DNA from 2 places in the Sporosarcina sp. OR05 genome. Region 1 is predicted to be linked to the other one. Evidence: riboswitches for the same ligand, from Rfam matches in the RefSeq annotation. Region 1 holds a riboswitch; the other holds the start of a gene.

What was found. A riboswitch is a leader RNA that binds a small molecule or an ion and turns the genes downstream of it on or off. The one in region 1 is predicted to bind thiamine pyrophosphate.
Region 2: another riboswitch for thiamine pyrophosphate. It lies ahead of thiM (hydroxyethylthiazole kinase); the one in region 1 lies ahead of thiT (energy-coupled thiamine transporter ThiT).

What each region holds. Positions count from the first base shown of each region.
Region 1 is NZ_JANKJL010000014.1:46,402-53,856, forward strand. It holds gene NRI27_RS15675 (carboxylate--amine ligase) at 1-183, shown strand, start outside; gene NRI27_RS15680 (Fur-regulated basic protein FbpA) at 371-550, shown strand; gene NRI27_RS15685 (amidase family protein) at 547-1,998, shown strand; gene NRI27_RS15690 (DEAD/DEAH box helicase) at 2,069-3,250, shown strand; gene map (type I methionyl aminopeptidase) at 3,623-4,369, opposite strand; gene NRI27_RS15700 (magnetosome magnetite crystal formation protein family) at 4,466-4,807, opposite strand; TPP riboswitch at 4,896-4,996, shown strand; gene thiT (energy-coupled thiamine transporter ThiT) at 5,166-5,723, shown strand; gene NRI27_RS15710 (tryptophan-rich sensory protein) at 5,757-6,491, opposite strand; gene NRI27_RS15715 (M3 family oligoendopeptidase) at 6,651-7,455, shown strand, end outside.
Region 2 is NZ_JANKJL010000004.1:57,328-64,782, forward strand. It holds gene thiW (energy coupling factor transporter S component ThiW) at 1-288, opposite strand, end outside; gene thiE (thiamine phosphate synthase) at 285-905, opposite strand; gene thiD (bifunctional hydroxymethylpyrimidine kinase/phosphomethylpyrimidine kinase) at 931-1,761, opposite strand; gene thiM (hydroxyethylthiazole kinase) at 1,758-2,516, opposite strand; TPP riboswitch at 2,594-2,812, opposite strand; gene NRI27_RS08750 (DUF3238 domain-containing protein) at 3,061-4,257, shown strand; gene NRI27_RS08755 (alpha/beta hydrolase) at 4,490-5,092, shown strand; gene wrbA (NAD(P)H:quinone oxidoreductase) at 5,110-5,712, shown strand; gene NRI27_RS08765 (vWA domain-containing protein) at 6,113-7,455, shown strand, end outside.

The DNA.
Region 1 (7,455 bases):
AAAATCGTCTTAAAGAAATTCGTAGGAAATGAAAAAATCCGTCAAGAAATCAAGCAATTGTTACGGGCAGGTAAGTATGCAAATCCACTCTTTTATAAGAGGGACGAGCATTTGAAACGTAAACTATACCTCTTCATGCGGCAAGTGAATTATTATCGAAAATATAAAAATAATAATTGGTGAGGATAGGGAAGTTCGTCACTGACTATAGATGGGAATTCGTTGATTGTTAACGAGTTCTCATCTTTTTTATGTTCGGGAACTGAGTTGCAAAATAGGCGGTTTTTCAACAATTACTTCCTCGTATGAAAGTGTTTATGGAGCTTCGTAAAGTGGAATAGATAGGGGGAAGATATAGGAGGAAAACAACATGAGAAAAGTAGAGTATCCTCAATTGGATGACAAACGAAATAAGATTATTGAACAACTTGTCAATGACGGCATCTATAAAATCCATGGCAAACAATTATATGAGCTTTCCTATTATGAATTAATGAAACAGTTTACAACATATACGACAGGACGAATGCATCTGGGGGGATTCGATTGAACGATTATTTGAAAGCACTTCAAAAAGAATGGCTAGAAGAAGCGACGATACGAGACATGCAACACAAAATGGATGCTGGCGAACTTTGTGCTGAAGATTTGGTCATGATGTATCTCGCGGCAATCGCAGAAAAAGACCCAAATATCCATGCAGTTCTTGAAGTGAATCCGCATGCGCTCCAAATTGCGAAAGGTTTGGATGAAGAACGTCGAAATGGGAAAGTGCGCTCACTGTTGCACGGTATTCCTGTGCTTTTAAAAGATAATATGGATACAGCGGATTGCATGCACACGAGTTGTGGTTCAATTGCCTTGCAACACCATTATGCACAGCAGGATGCGTTCCTCGTTCAAAAGTTACGTGAAGCAGGAGCTGTCATTCTTGGAAAAAGTAATATGACTGAGTGGGCAAATTTCATGTCTGATAAGATGAAAAACGGTTGGAGCTCACGTGGAGGACAGGTGAATAACCCATACGGTTTATTTGATGTTGGCGGTTCAAGCTCGGGAGCGGCGGCAGCTGTGGCAGCAAATTTGACCGCTGTTTCTATCGGCACGGAGACGACAGGATCGATCATCAATCCTGCTGTTCAGAATTCCTTAGTGGGTATAAAGCCGACTGTTGGAGCGATTAGTAGAACAGGGATTATACCTTTATCCATTACACAAGATACGCCCGGACCACTTGCGAGAACAGTGGAAGACGCAACAATCACTTTCAGCTTGATGATTGGGCAAGATGAGGCCGATTCGGTTACCAAAAGTGCAACTCGGTTTGTAGGAATTGATTGGTTAGCGCGATTGGATAAAGATGCTCTAATCGGGAAAAGGATTGGGGTCGCACGTTCAATCTTTACTCGAGAGATTTCGAGTGAACGGGAAGCGCAATTTCGTGAAGCGTTAAGGGCAATCCAGAAGCTCGATGCAGAAATAGTGGACGATATAGAGCTCGGTACGATGGAAGATGATTTAGGGTATAATGTCTTGCTGTACGAATTCAAAGCTGCTCTTAATGAATACTTGGACACTTCATCACCGACAAATCCAATCCGTCATCTAGGTGATCTTATCGAGTTCAATAAAGAGCACCCAGAAGAAACGCTCAAGTATGGACAAGTGTTATTGGAAAAAGTGGAACGGACAAGTGGAACACTAACGGAACCGGAGTATATTGAAGCATTATTACGAAATAGGCACTTAGCTGGCGAGGTGGCGCTCAATCGTGCTTTTAAGGAGCAACGAATTGACGCGCTCGTTTTCCCGCAAGATCATGGGTGCAGTTTCAGTGCAGCAGCGGGATATCCGGCAATTACAGTGCCGGCTGATTTTACAATTGACGGTGAACCGTTTGGAATCACATTTTGTGGAAAAGCCTTTTCAGAACCAGCATTAATCGGCTATGCATACGCTTTTGAACAAGCAACTCGTGCAAGACGTAAGCCTTATTGATGAAAATAGTTGAAATGAAATAGAAACCAGTCCATTATTAAATAAGGAATAATGGAAAGTAGGGATGTATATGTCCTTCTTGGATAAAATGGACGATGTACTAAAAGATAAATGGCAATTTGATAGCGAAACACCAATTCAAGCACAAATGATACCTGAAATGCTTTCTGGCAAAGATGTTGTTGCGGAATCTCCTACAGGAACAGGAAAAACGTTAGCGTATGTTCTACCGATTTTACAACGAGTAGATGGGAAGAAACAGCAAACGCAAGCACTAATCATGGCGCCATCTCAAGAGTTATCCATGCAAATTGTGAATGTCATACGCGAGTGGGTGGAAGGGACTGACATTACAGTTACCCAGCTGATTGGTGGAGCGAATATGCAACGTCAGATCGAAAAGTTAAAGAAAAAACCGACAATCGTTGTCGGTACACCTGGCCGCTTAGTGGAACTTGTCAAAGCGAAACGCCTAAAATTGCACGATATTCGCTATATCGTACTAGATGAAGGTGATCAACTACTAGCACGAGAGTACCGTGTCATTGTGAAAAATTTAATCGACGGGGCACATGAAGATCGTCAAGTTGTCGTTGTTTCTGCAACGATTACGGACGAAATCGAACGAGTTGCCCAACAGATGATGGACAACCCGATCCGTTTAAAAGTATCACTTGAAGATATGCCATCTTCAGGCAAAGTGGTGCATTCATTCGTAAAGACAGAAGCGAGAGATAAGACAGACCTTCTCCGCGGCTTGTCGCATTTGCCAGCTATTCGAGCGCTCGCATTCATGAACAATGTCGACCAACTACGTATGAAGGAAATGAAATTGCAGTACAATAACGCGCCAATTGCTGTTTTGTATTCGTCCATGACAAAATTTGAACGCCAGCAAACGTTGGAGGACTTCCGGAAAGGAGAAATCCGAATCCTAATCGCCACTGATCTCGCGGCTAGAGGATTGGATATCCAAGGATTGACACACGTCATCCATGTGGATGTGCCGCATACGACAGAACAATATGTACACAGATCAGGTAGAACGGGAAGAGCGGGAGAAGATGGCGAAGTACTCACCTTATTATCCTATCATGAAGAACGGACTTATAAGAAATTGGCAAAGCCATTCAAACCTGTACAAAAAGTGTGGTTTAAAGGTAAATTGACCGAAGGAAATTCAAAGACAGTCAGTGGCCAAAAAGATTCGAATAAGAAAGATGCAAAGAAGAGCCAACCAAAAAAGAAATAAGAAAAAAAGGCTGGGACATACCATAAAAAAACTGCATGATGGCTAATTCGCCGTCATGCAGTTTTTTTATATTTTTCCAATGTTTCTTTTCAAATTCTTGAGTGAGTCGGAGCGGAAAAAGGCCGACTCCTGCGGGATTGTAGCGCGAATGTTGAGACCCCGTAGGGAAAGCCGTTACGTAGAACGGCTTTTGCGAGCATAAGCGAAGCGTTGGGAGCAAGGATGCCTTAATTTCTGCAAAGTACGCAGAAATACGGCAAATCGAACTCTTTGTTGTTCGATTGGCTCAAGCGCGCCCCGCGGAAAGCGTGCCTTTTGGAGCGCAGAGGAACGGTCTATTTAGAGATTTGTCCCAGCCTCTTTTGTAATTCTTTACAGTTGTGTCAAGATAATGGGTTTGTCTTTTGTTACGATAATCGTATGTTCAATTTGGGCGACAAGGGATTTATCCGGTGTGACAAATGTCCATCCATCGCCTAATTCAACTATGTTTTCCGCTTTTTCGGATACGAATGGTTCTACCGCCAATACCATACCATCGACCATTAATGTTTTATCCCAAGCGTCATAATAGTTGAGGATGTGCTGTGGTTCTTCGTGCAATGAAGTACCGATGCCGTGGCCCGTCAAATTCCGGATGACGGCGAATCCGTGTTCTTTCGCTTCGCGTTCGACTGCTTTCCCGATCTGGTTCAATTTTGAGCCGGCTTTCACTTTTGTCATTGCACGATCAAATGCCAATTTGGCAACGTCACAAAGTTTTTGCTTTTTCTCGTCAGGTGTACCGACGACGAATGAAATGCCTGTGTCCGCAAAGAATCCTTCATATGAACCAGACACATCAATATTGACAAGATCTCCGTCTTGTAGAACGGTTGATCCTGGAATGCCGTGTGCTACCTCATGGTTGACACTAATACATGTATAGCCAGGGAAATCATATTGGTCGATTGGGGCAGAAACGGCACCACGCTCAGCAAATAGACGTCCACCGAGTTCGTCAAGTTCTTTTGTTGAAATTCCAGGGACGGCCGCTTCTTTCATCGCTTCGCGAATTTCAGCGACCATTCGTCCGATTTTTTTCAACGCTTCAATTTCTTCATTTGTTTTAACAATCATTATTTACAGGTCCCTTCTCAAAACGTACTTTTCCATTTTACTATATCATAATTCCATTCGTGAAGAGGGGTGCGGGCTTGCTGAAAATACTATCGGTCATTTTAGCACTTTAACCCCTTGGTACACATTCCAGATAACAACAACTAAAAATAATAAGCCATAGATGAGCATGAATAAGAATGGGGCTAGCCCCCAGAAATCAAATTGTCCATTCATCATCGTCGTTAATCGAGACTCATAGGAAACCATTGAAAAAGTAAACAATATAAAACCTGCAATGAGCAATACAACAGGTGCGAGATGTGAAATGAGCGATCGTTTTGCATGACCTTTCACTTCCGCATCGTCCGTAATGAAGAAGACAATTGCGGGGAGTAGAAGAGGGGAAAAGAAAATACTGAAATAGCATAAGGCGGATAAGATTTTGTTATTCGACATGTGTACCTCCTGATAAATAGAAGAAGTTTTTAAAATCATCTTGCTTATATGTACTGTACCATATACAATGGTAACGACAATTGAATTACACGACCACAAGGGGTGCCGACTTGGCTGAGATTGGACGGATGTCCTGACCCTTCGAACCTGTAAGTTCATACTTGCGTAGGGATGTGGATGGAAACTGACATATACGATACGATGTCTCGGTTCTATCCGGGATGTCGTTTTTTGTTACATAAGTTTAGTGAGTGATGAGCTTTATGTAAAGTATAATACAGAATCTGGTCATACGTCTTTGTTGACACGTTGACTTTTCTTCCGTATCCCTCCGAAAACAAAAGAGGAGGAATTCGAATTGGATCGTAGTCGTTTGCAGTTTTTATTGGAAGTAGCAATATTAGGGGCAATGTCATTTGTTTTGGATAACTTAACAGTATTTAAAATGCCTCAAGGTGGTTCCGTCACCTTATCGATGCTGCCAATTATCTTAATGGCATTCCGTTGGGGCCTTAGTGGAGGTTTATTAACGGGATTGATTTCCGGTTTACTCCAAGCAGTCATCGGCGGTTACATTATTCACCCTGTACAAGGTGCGTTGGATTATTTCATCGCGTATACGGTTGTCGGTTTGGCGGCAGTAACACTTAGATGGCTTCTGAAAAGTAAAGCGGAAGGTAAAAAAGGTTCCATGGCAACGGCCATTATTGTAGGAAGCGTTTTAGGTGGATCATTGCGCTTTTTAGCACATTTTATCGGTGGAATGGTGTTCTTCGCGGAATATGCAGGTGACCAACCGGCTTGGCTGTACTCTTTAGGATACAATGCTTCTTATATGATTCCTTCCATAGTGTTATGTGCAATTGTAGCAGTGTTGTTATTCACATCCGCCCCACGGTTGATTCAAAGAAATTAAAATAGAGCAAGTGCATGTAGTGTGCACTTTGCTCTATTTTTTTTGTACACCTTTGCCTGAAAAAAGAAACATGCATGTAATGATGACTGCAGTCAAAAAGAGTGCAGCAGAAGTAATGAACAACTCTTCAATCCCGTTTCGAATCGCAATGCCAATGAATGTCCAAACAAAAACAAGATTCATCACATAATCCCGGTGATGGTACATAAAATGTAAAGCGAACGCAGTGGAAATCGTTAAGTAAAAGACTGTCCATAAAGGATCGCTTAGACCGAAACCTTCCCATTCATGATACATGAGTGTGTAACTGATGTTAGAAATGGAGGAGATGAATACCCAGCCCGTAAGGATACTAAAAGGTACTCTTCCATACAAACGATTTTCTTTCTTCGGAAACGTAAAATAATAGGTAAGTACGACACCGAGAAGAGCGAGTTCAGTTATAACTGCCCAGTTGAACAAGCTGTAATGCCATAGGAACAGCCAAATTGTATTTAACGCACAGCTCACTACGAACAGGAAAGTGATTCGATTTTTATGTTTGTTGCTCATTTGCTCGGTGATCTTATTGAAATTTACTATCCACATGAACAACAAAATGAAGATGACAATCCATATAATAAAAACATAATTTGCAGGATTAAAGAGCACAGGCAAACGGTTAACAATTTCAACGGTTGTTTGATGATTGAGGGTGAAAAAACTAGCGGCTATATTCGTAACGATGACCGTCAGAAGTGAAAGAGCCATCAAGATCATTCTAGACATAATAAAATCCTCCCATGAACAGTATACATAGGAAAAGCCCTACATGCGAATGAAAGTATGAAGTTTCCGTCACAAATCAAATATTTCGTATACCGAAAATTCGTGCTATAATTAATACAGGTTTTTATAGCAATTTTCCAAACAACGAGGGGGATGAACATGACGACAAAACTGTACAGTGAAGTATGGGATTTAGATGTGTTTTTTAAAGGGGGAAGCCATTCACCTGAGCTAAACGAACATTTGGAAAAGGTGAAAACGCAAATTGTCGCACTTGAAAACCGTATTGAGGCATTTTCTGTACCAACGAAAGTAGAAGATGCAAAAGAAGTACATGACTTACTAGAAAGCATAACAGCGACAGCGCTTAATCTTAGAGAAGCATCTGCAGTGATTGGCTGTTTTGTTGCAGCAAATACAAAAGACAAGCAAGCGTTATTGCTTCAATCAGATGTGAGTACAATCCAAGCTCGGTTTTCGACTGTTCGACTAAAGGTTGAACAAACGATCGCAAAAACGGAAGAAGATGTATGGGGAGCGTTGTTGGAAACGAAAGAGCTCTCCCAATTTACTTTTGTTTTAAATGAATGGCGGGAAAATGTTCAACTTCAACTTTCTGAAGCTGAAGAGAGCCTTATTACATCATTGAGTGTAGATGGTTACCAAGCATGGGGACAGCTATATAACCAACTTGTTGGTGATATGGAAATTGAAATGACTGTTGATAGTATGACGAAGAAATTATCTGTAGGACAGGCTAACAACTTGGCGTCTCATCCAGATGCTGCTGTCCGGAAAGAAGTATTCGAGAAACTTGAAGCTGCATGGAAAGAAAAAGAAGACTTCTTTGCTTCAGCTCTTAATCACCTCGCAGGATTCCGTTTAGCCGTATACAACAAGCGTGGATGGGATTCTGTCCTACAAGAACCGCTCATGCGCAATCGAATGAGCCAAGAAACGCTTG
Region 2 (7,455 bases), on a different contig from region 1:
GAGCCACGCTTTACCAAACTGTTTATAAAATAGACCTGCCAATAACGCACCGATCATGCCACCGGGGAATGCGAGTAATGACCCTGTGCCAGTCAATACTCGAATAAGTCCCGTCAAAAATGCAATAACAACTGCGGGAATCGGTCCTAACAAGATGGCTGCAACTACGTTTACAGCATGCTGGACTGGATACGCGCGTGCTATGCCTGCGGGGAATGAAACGAATGTCGAGCCGGCAACTGCTATTGCAACAAACATCGTCATGATAACCATTTTTCGCGTGTTCATAAAGGAACCCCTTCTTTCTCTATAGATTCAGCAAACGCTTTAGTCGCCGCATAGACATCCGTTGCTCCAGCAATTGCTGAAATGACCGAAACCCCGTTTGCGCCCGCAGCAAACACAGGTGCAAAATTATCGACAGTAATGCCGCCGATGCCGACAATCGGTAAATCAGGATAAACAGACCTTGTCGTCTGAATGAACTGTGTGCCAGCTACCGGTTTTGCGTCCGGTTTTGAAGTAGTCGTGTAGACAGGTCCCATTCCGATGTAATCAGCACCCGCTTCAATTGCGGCTAGCACTTCATCCGACGTATGTGCAGACACGCCGAGTATTTTCCCAGTGCCAAGCCGTTTTCGAACAATCGCTGCCTGTTCATCTTCTTGCCCAACATGTACCCCGTCTGCATCAAGTGCTAAAGCAAGGTCCACATCATCGTTCACGATGAACGGAACACCATATTCCTTGCACAACTCTTGGCATTGTCGAGCAAATTCCAGCAATGCTTCGCCTCTTTTCGCACCCGGCCCTTTTTCTCGTAACTGAAAGCAAGTAATGCCGCCACGCAAAGCGCACTCGAGCACATGTAGAGGGTCCTGCGTTCCTGTATTCGTCGAACCCATTATGAAATATAGTGCCAGTTGCTCTTTATTCAATTATGACAACCTCCTTTGCATCCTGCTTCAATCGATTATATGCCCAGTGATTCGTTGGCCCGTGACCTCCGCCTAATTGTAAGCCATCCGATATGGCCGCTTGAATAAATACCTTCGCTTCACGCACTGCTTCCTGCAAACTTTTTCCTTGCGAAATGAATGCAGTAATTGCGGCAGAAAACGTGCAACCCGTACCATGCGTATCTTTTGTAGCAATCCGTTCTGATTTTATCGTGAATGAATAGCCGTCTGCCCCGAAGAAAAAGTCTTCCGCAAACTGCGCATCATTGCTATGTCCTCCTTTTAAAATGACCGCTTTTGCCCCTGAACTAAGAATCCGGTTCGCTGCTTCTTCGTAATCAGCTGTCGACTGAATCGTCATATCCGCAAGCACTTCCGCTTCCGGAATATTTGGCGTGACGAGAGTAGCAAGAGGAAGTAAATGTGCTTTCAAAGCAGTAACGGCTTCATCTTTAAGTAAAGATGCGCCACCTTTTGCGATCATCACTGGATCAATCACGAGGGGTGGGCAGCCATTGTTCCTTAATGAAACTGCTACCGCCTCAATAATGTCGGCTGAAAATAGCATCCCTGTCTTCACGGCTCCTACTGAAAAATCGTCCAGCACAGCTTGTATTTGAGCAGTTACACCTGCCGCCTCAATCGGGTAGACACCGTGTACGCCTAACGTATTTTGTGCAGTAACAGCCGTTAACGCGGACGTTCCGAATACACCAAGCTCTTGGAACGTCTTCAAATCCGCCTGTATACCAGCCCCCCCGCCACTATCTGAACCTGCAATCGTCAAAGCTACTGAAGTCATAGCAAATCCTCCTCTGTTATTGCATAAAGTGCGTTCAATAAATTCACAGCAAAGTCTCCTGGTCCAGTAGATAGTGCCGCTGCCTGTTCACCTGCTCTTTTATAAATAGCCAAAGCGTTTTCCGCTGCTTCCAACTTGTGATCGTCTGCCACTGCAACAAATGCAGCAACGACCGCACTTAACAGGCAACCTACGCCTGTGACACGTGTCATAAGTGAATGGCCCCCAGCAATTCGCACGACCTTTTTGCCGTCTGTAACAAGATCCTCAACACCGGTCACTGCAACAAGACAGCTGTATCGCGTCGCCACTTCAAGCGCGAGCTGTTCCAAATCTGCCTCTCCATCTCCTGCATCAACCCCTTTTGCTTGCCAATCAATTCCTGCAATTGCTGCAAGTTCCCCAGCGTTGCAACGAATAAGGGATACAGGCACTTTCTCTAAAATCGATAGGACAGCGGCTTTTCGGAATGAGGTCGCTCCAGCACCGACTGGATCGAGGATGACCGGAATGCCATTAGCCGCCGCACGCTCCCCAGCAAGGCACATCGCCTCAACACTGACCGCTTTAAGCGTACCGATATTCAATACGACAGCTGATGAAACAGCCGCCATATCCGCTGCTTCTTCAACCGCATCCGCCATGACAGGGGAAGCTCCTAGTGCAAGCAAGCCATTCGCTTGGAAATTCGCAACAACAATATTCGTAATGCAATGAATCAACGGTTTTTCGTCTCGTAGTTTTTGTAAATACATCGTCAACATACCTCCATATATGCAAAAAAGCCGCTCCTGACAGGGCGTCAAGAAGCGGCTTGCAAATTCAATGGATAGAAGTTGCGCACCCACTTCCCTCCGCTGGTATCAACCAGATCAGGTTCAAAGGGTCCGCGTATTCATACACGTCTCAGCCTAGCGCATTGCATGTTTCATTTGCTATCAGCTCTGTCCGGTATCTAATGTTTCACCATGATATACGCATAGTGAACATGAAATCGGTACGAGTGTTTTGCAAATTTACACACGTGCATAAGGCACCCCTAGTGGCAATTTTACGATTTGTTTTCAAAATTACTATAACATAGTTTCACAGATTCGCAAGAAGGGCAAGGAAATAGTAATGGGTACATTCAAGCATGTTGATGCATATAAGCATACGCCATGTACGCGGATAGTGACTGGGACGCACAATCGTTAATGGAAAGATCGTTCACTTTCGCATAAGCTGTTCAATTGATTGGTACGTTATGTTTAGCGATGTTGAAAGTTCCCCAAAATAGAGGAAAAGGGAGGCGCAAACATGTTATTTGAAATACAGTCTGTAAAGCATGAACATGATTTGATTTCATTCACATGGAATGATGTCGGAGGTTTTTACAACGTGTATAAAGATGGTGAACATGTCTATGAAGGAACCGTGCCGGAATTTCAAGACGGGGATTTCAAACATGGTAAATTCTATCATTACATGGTAGAACGTGTTGAGGATAATCAAGTCGTCGATGTCATTGCATTGCAAACGTCTGCTTTTGCTGAAGAAAAGAACGTCGAGAATCCCTTGCAATCTCTTGTCATGACGACAATCGTAGCGAAAACGCAAATCGCCTTGTCATGGGAAGGTATGAAGGACATAGAAGAATACGGCATTTATCGGAATGGAAAATTTGTAAAGATGGTCAACACAAATTGGTACATCGACCGGGATATTGACATGGACGAATCATACGACTATATGATTCGAGCAAGACGTCCGCTTGAAAAATCAGAGGAGCGTTTGACATCCGTTAAATCGGTTTTGTCTAATGTGTTTGGTTCGCTGCATCCCAATTCATCACGTAAGGAAGCTGCTATTGAAACATTTTCGACCGTCAAGTGGATCGGCAAGCCGCGAGAGCTTTTACAGCCAGTGAATGAAAGGGAAAAGACGTTGCATCCTATAGATCGATGGAAATTACGTTATACAACGTTTCTTGCAGAGGAATGGGTACGGAATCCAAATTTGTTGTCACCCAATCATTATTTCAAAGGAGACGCCCGTGACTTTGATCCGAATGGCGATGGTTTTCGTACGCGTGTCGATATTGAGCTCGCGTACGATGAAAAAGGTGAACCGCTGACGTTTACAAAAGAGGTAGGTCCGTCAATTGCATATGACCATTTAAAAAACTTCCGGGAAAAAGCACGAGCTTCTTCAGACGGGATTACGCTGCAACGCAAAGATCACAAAAAAGGAGAATCCGGATTTCTTCTCGAACATGCAGTAGGCAATCCATTGACAACAGCGCCACTCATTGACTATGAAGTGTCTGCAGTGTTTAAACGGCATGGAACGTTCGATATGTGCGGCTATTTTGACCCAGCACCCCATCATGAAATTTACTTGATGAAGGGGAGAGGGGAAGCGTGGAAGCCAGTGTTACAAGTTGAAAGTAGAGGACTTGCCTTCATGTCGGATGCAATTGCCTATCACTATTGGCGTTGTTCAAACTTTGAGTAATCATTCTGCTGAAATCAATCAACATTTTTGACAACTTAGAATATCTTTGGTACATTTATCTTGAATTCAAGATATCTTAATTCGAGATATTGGTAAGCGGTACTAACAAGAAACGACTGCTACTAGGCTGAATTTTGCAGTGGGTAGCTCATTGTGAGCAGTTCCTCGACCAATTGGAAGCGTAGATCATACCGTTTCATGTACGAGAAGTAAATCGAAAGGGGGGAGCATGATGAAGCACGTCTTTGAACAAGGAACATCTAAACGGACATTTTTGCTGTTGCACGGAACAGGGGGAAACGAACACGATCTGTTACCGTTAGCAACATTGATAGACCCGGATGCTTCGGTGTTAAGTGTCCGAGGTAACGTGTTAGAGAATGGTATGCCTCGTTTTTTCAGAAGACTGGCAGAAGGCGTTTTTGACGAAGAAGATTTAGTGTTCAGAACGAATGAATTACATGCGTTTTTGGATGAAGCAGCTGAGAAATACGGGTTCGATCGATCAGAAGTCGTAGCTGTAGGCTATTCAAATGGTGCGAATATTGCAGGGAGCTTACTATTCCACTATGCTGATTCACTAAAAGGAGCGATCTTGCATCATCCGATGGTACCTAGGCGAGGGATTGAATTACCGGATCTCAGCAAAGTTCCGGTGTTCATTGCCGCAGGGAAAAATGATCCGATTTGTCCGGCGAAAGAAACGTTGGATTTGTTGTCGCTTCTAACAAATGCAGGTGCACGTACAGAAGTCCACTGGGAAATGAACGGCCATGCGTTAACGCAATCAGAAGTGCAGGAAGCAGCAAGTTGGTATAAAGAATTTCTACAATAAGAAAAGGGGTTTTACTCATGACGAACACAGCGATTGTTTACTACAGTTCAGGTGGTACGAATTATCAGTTGGCACAATGGGCAGCAGAAGCAGCGAAGGAAATGGGTTCCGAAGTACGCGTGTTAAAAGCTGCAGAAACAGCTCCTCAAGCAGCAATCGACTCAAATCCGGCATGGAAAGCACATGTGGAAGCGACGAAAGATGTGCCTGAGGTGAAGCCAGAAGACCTAGAATGGGCAGATGCGATCATCTTCAGTGTACCGACGCGTTTCGGCAATATGCCCGGCCAAATGAAGAATTTCTTAGATACGACAGGTGGCCTATGGGCGAAAGGTAAGCTTGCGAATAAAGCGGTCAGTGCCATGTCTTCCGCACAAAATCCACATGGTGGCCAAGAAGCAACAATCCTCTCTTTGTATACGACGATGTATCACTGGGGTGCTATTGTTGCGGCCCCGGGTTATACGGATCCAGTCACATTCGGTGCGGGTGGAAACCCATATGGCACGAGCGTAACAGTCGGTCAAGATGGCAAAATGATTGAAGACGTGGAAGCAGCAGTAAAGCATCAGGCAAAACGTACGGTGAAAGTAGCCGAAGCGTTGAAGCATTTAAAATAAGCTAAAGCAAACCGCATGCATCAAGTTCAACAAACTTGGTGCATGCGATTTTTTTCTCTGTATCTATGGAGGAGGCTTCAATTGTGTCGCAACGTAAAGATTTCGCATCACAACGTAAAGGTTTCGCATCACAATATACTCTAATAGCTACAATATCATATTGATTCAATTTGTGTAGAGTAAGTATTGTCGAGGACTTTTGGTATAGTGTGACATTCGGGACTAATTATTCTTCTTTTCTGTTTTCTATCGTGTTTATTCCTTCGACTTGATAAAATGGCGATAGATTCCAATGAGAGGATGGAAATAAATGTGAAATTGGTCAATTCGTTTAGTAGTCATCACTCTAGTATCGATCGTTTTGATTGGTTGTTCAGAGAAGGAAAAGAAGGAACCTGAAGTGCTTCCGGAAACGTCAGCAGAAGAGACGGAACAGCATGAAACAACTGAAGAAGTGCTAGATGAAGAACTACCTGCTAAAACAAGTGATTTACAGGAAATTGAGGCCGTACAGATTCCAGACTCTGAAGAAACATTCCGCGCGCAACAGCCAGGGCTTTTTACTGCTGAAATCCCATACGAAGAAGAAACGAAACAAGTATGGGGGAGATTCGGGTTAGGAGATTATAAAGAGGCGTTAACCGAAAAATTAGAAGTGCTAGCTGCGCAATCTCAAGACCCGGAGTTGATCTTTAAAGCATTGAACTACTATGTTGGAAGTAATGCGTATGACCAAGTAGCAACCGAGTTGGAAGCGTTCAGTGTAGAATGGTTTGAACCTTATCTTCCAGAGCCTGGAGAGGTTGAGGGAAGTGACGAGGTGGAGCAACAGCCAGGCCAAGCAGTAATTCTCTTGGATGCTAGTTCTAGCATGTTGTTGAATGTTGAAGGAAAGCAGAAGATGACCATTGCAAAGAAGGCGACGTCACGATTTGCAAGTACAATCGGTATGCGTGATGAAGTGTCATTAATTATCTACGGGCATGCCGGGACACAAAATAAGTCGGATAAAGAGCTTTCTTGTACGACAATCGATGAAGTGTATCCGATGGGCAGTTTTAATGCGGAAAAATTTAAGAGTGCTGTCGATGGAGTGGAAGCAAAAGGATGGACACCAATTGCTGAAGCAATTAATTATACACGTGAACAAACGAAGGATGCTACAGGGAAGTTGACGGTCTATATCGTTAGTGATGGAGCAGAGACTTGCGGCGGAGATTCGGTAGCCGAAGCAAAAGCCTTTGCAGAAGCAAGTCCAGATCGCCAAGTGAATATCATTGGGTTTGACGTAGACCAAGAAGGAGAAAACCAGTTAAAGGCCGTGGCTGAAGCTGGAAAAGGCGAGTATATTTCAGCGAAAACGATTGATGAGCTCGATCAATCGATTACGAAACAATGGTTGCCATCTCTGACAGAGGTTATGAGTGCATCTAATTCTCTACTAAAACATTGGGGGCAAGGTCACAATGAAATGATCGATCGTTCGAATATTTCTTCGCGATTTTATTATGCCTCACTAAACGAAGCTTCTCGTATGCATGAAGCACTTCAAATAATGCGCTCTGAAAACTGGATTACGCAAGAGGTGCAAGATGAAGTACGAGCAATGATAAAGGTCAAAGAAGAAGATGCTCTCACAGTAAAGAAGGAAATGGACGAACGAGCAAGAACTCGGATTGAAAATGAACGACAAGAAATCGTGCAACGTGTGAAAGAATGGACAGACAGGATGTTTGAACTTCG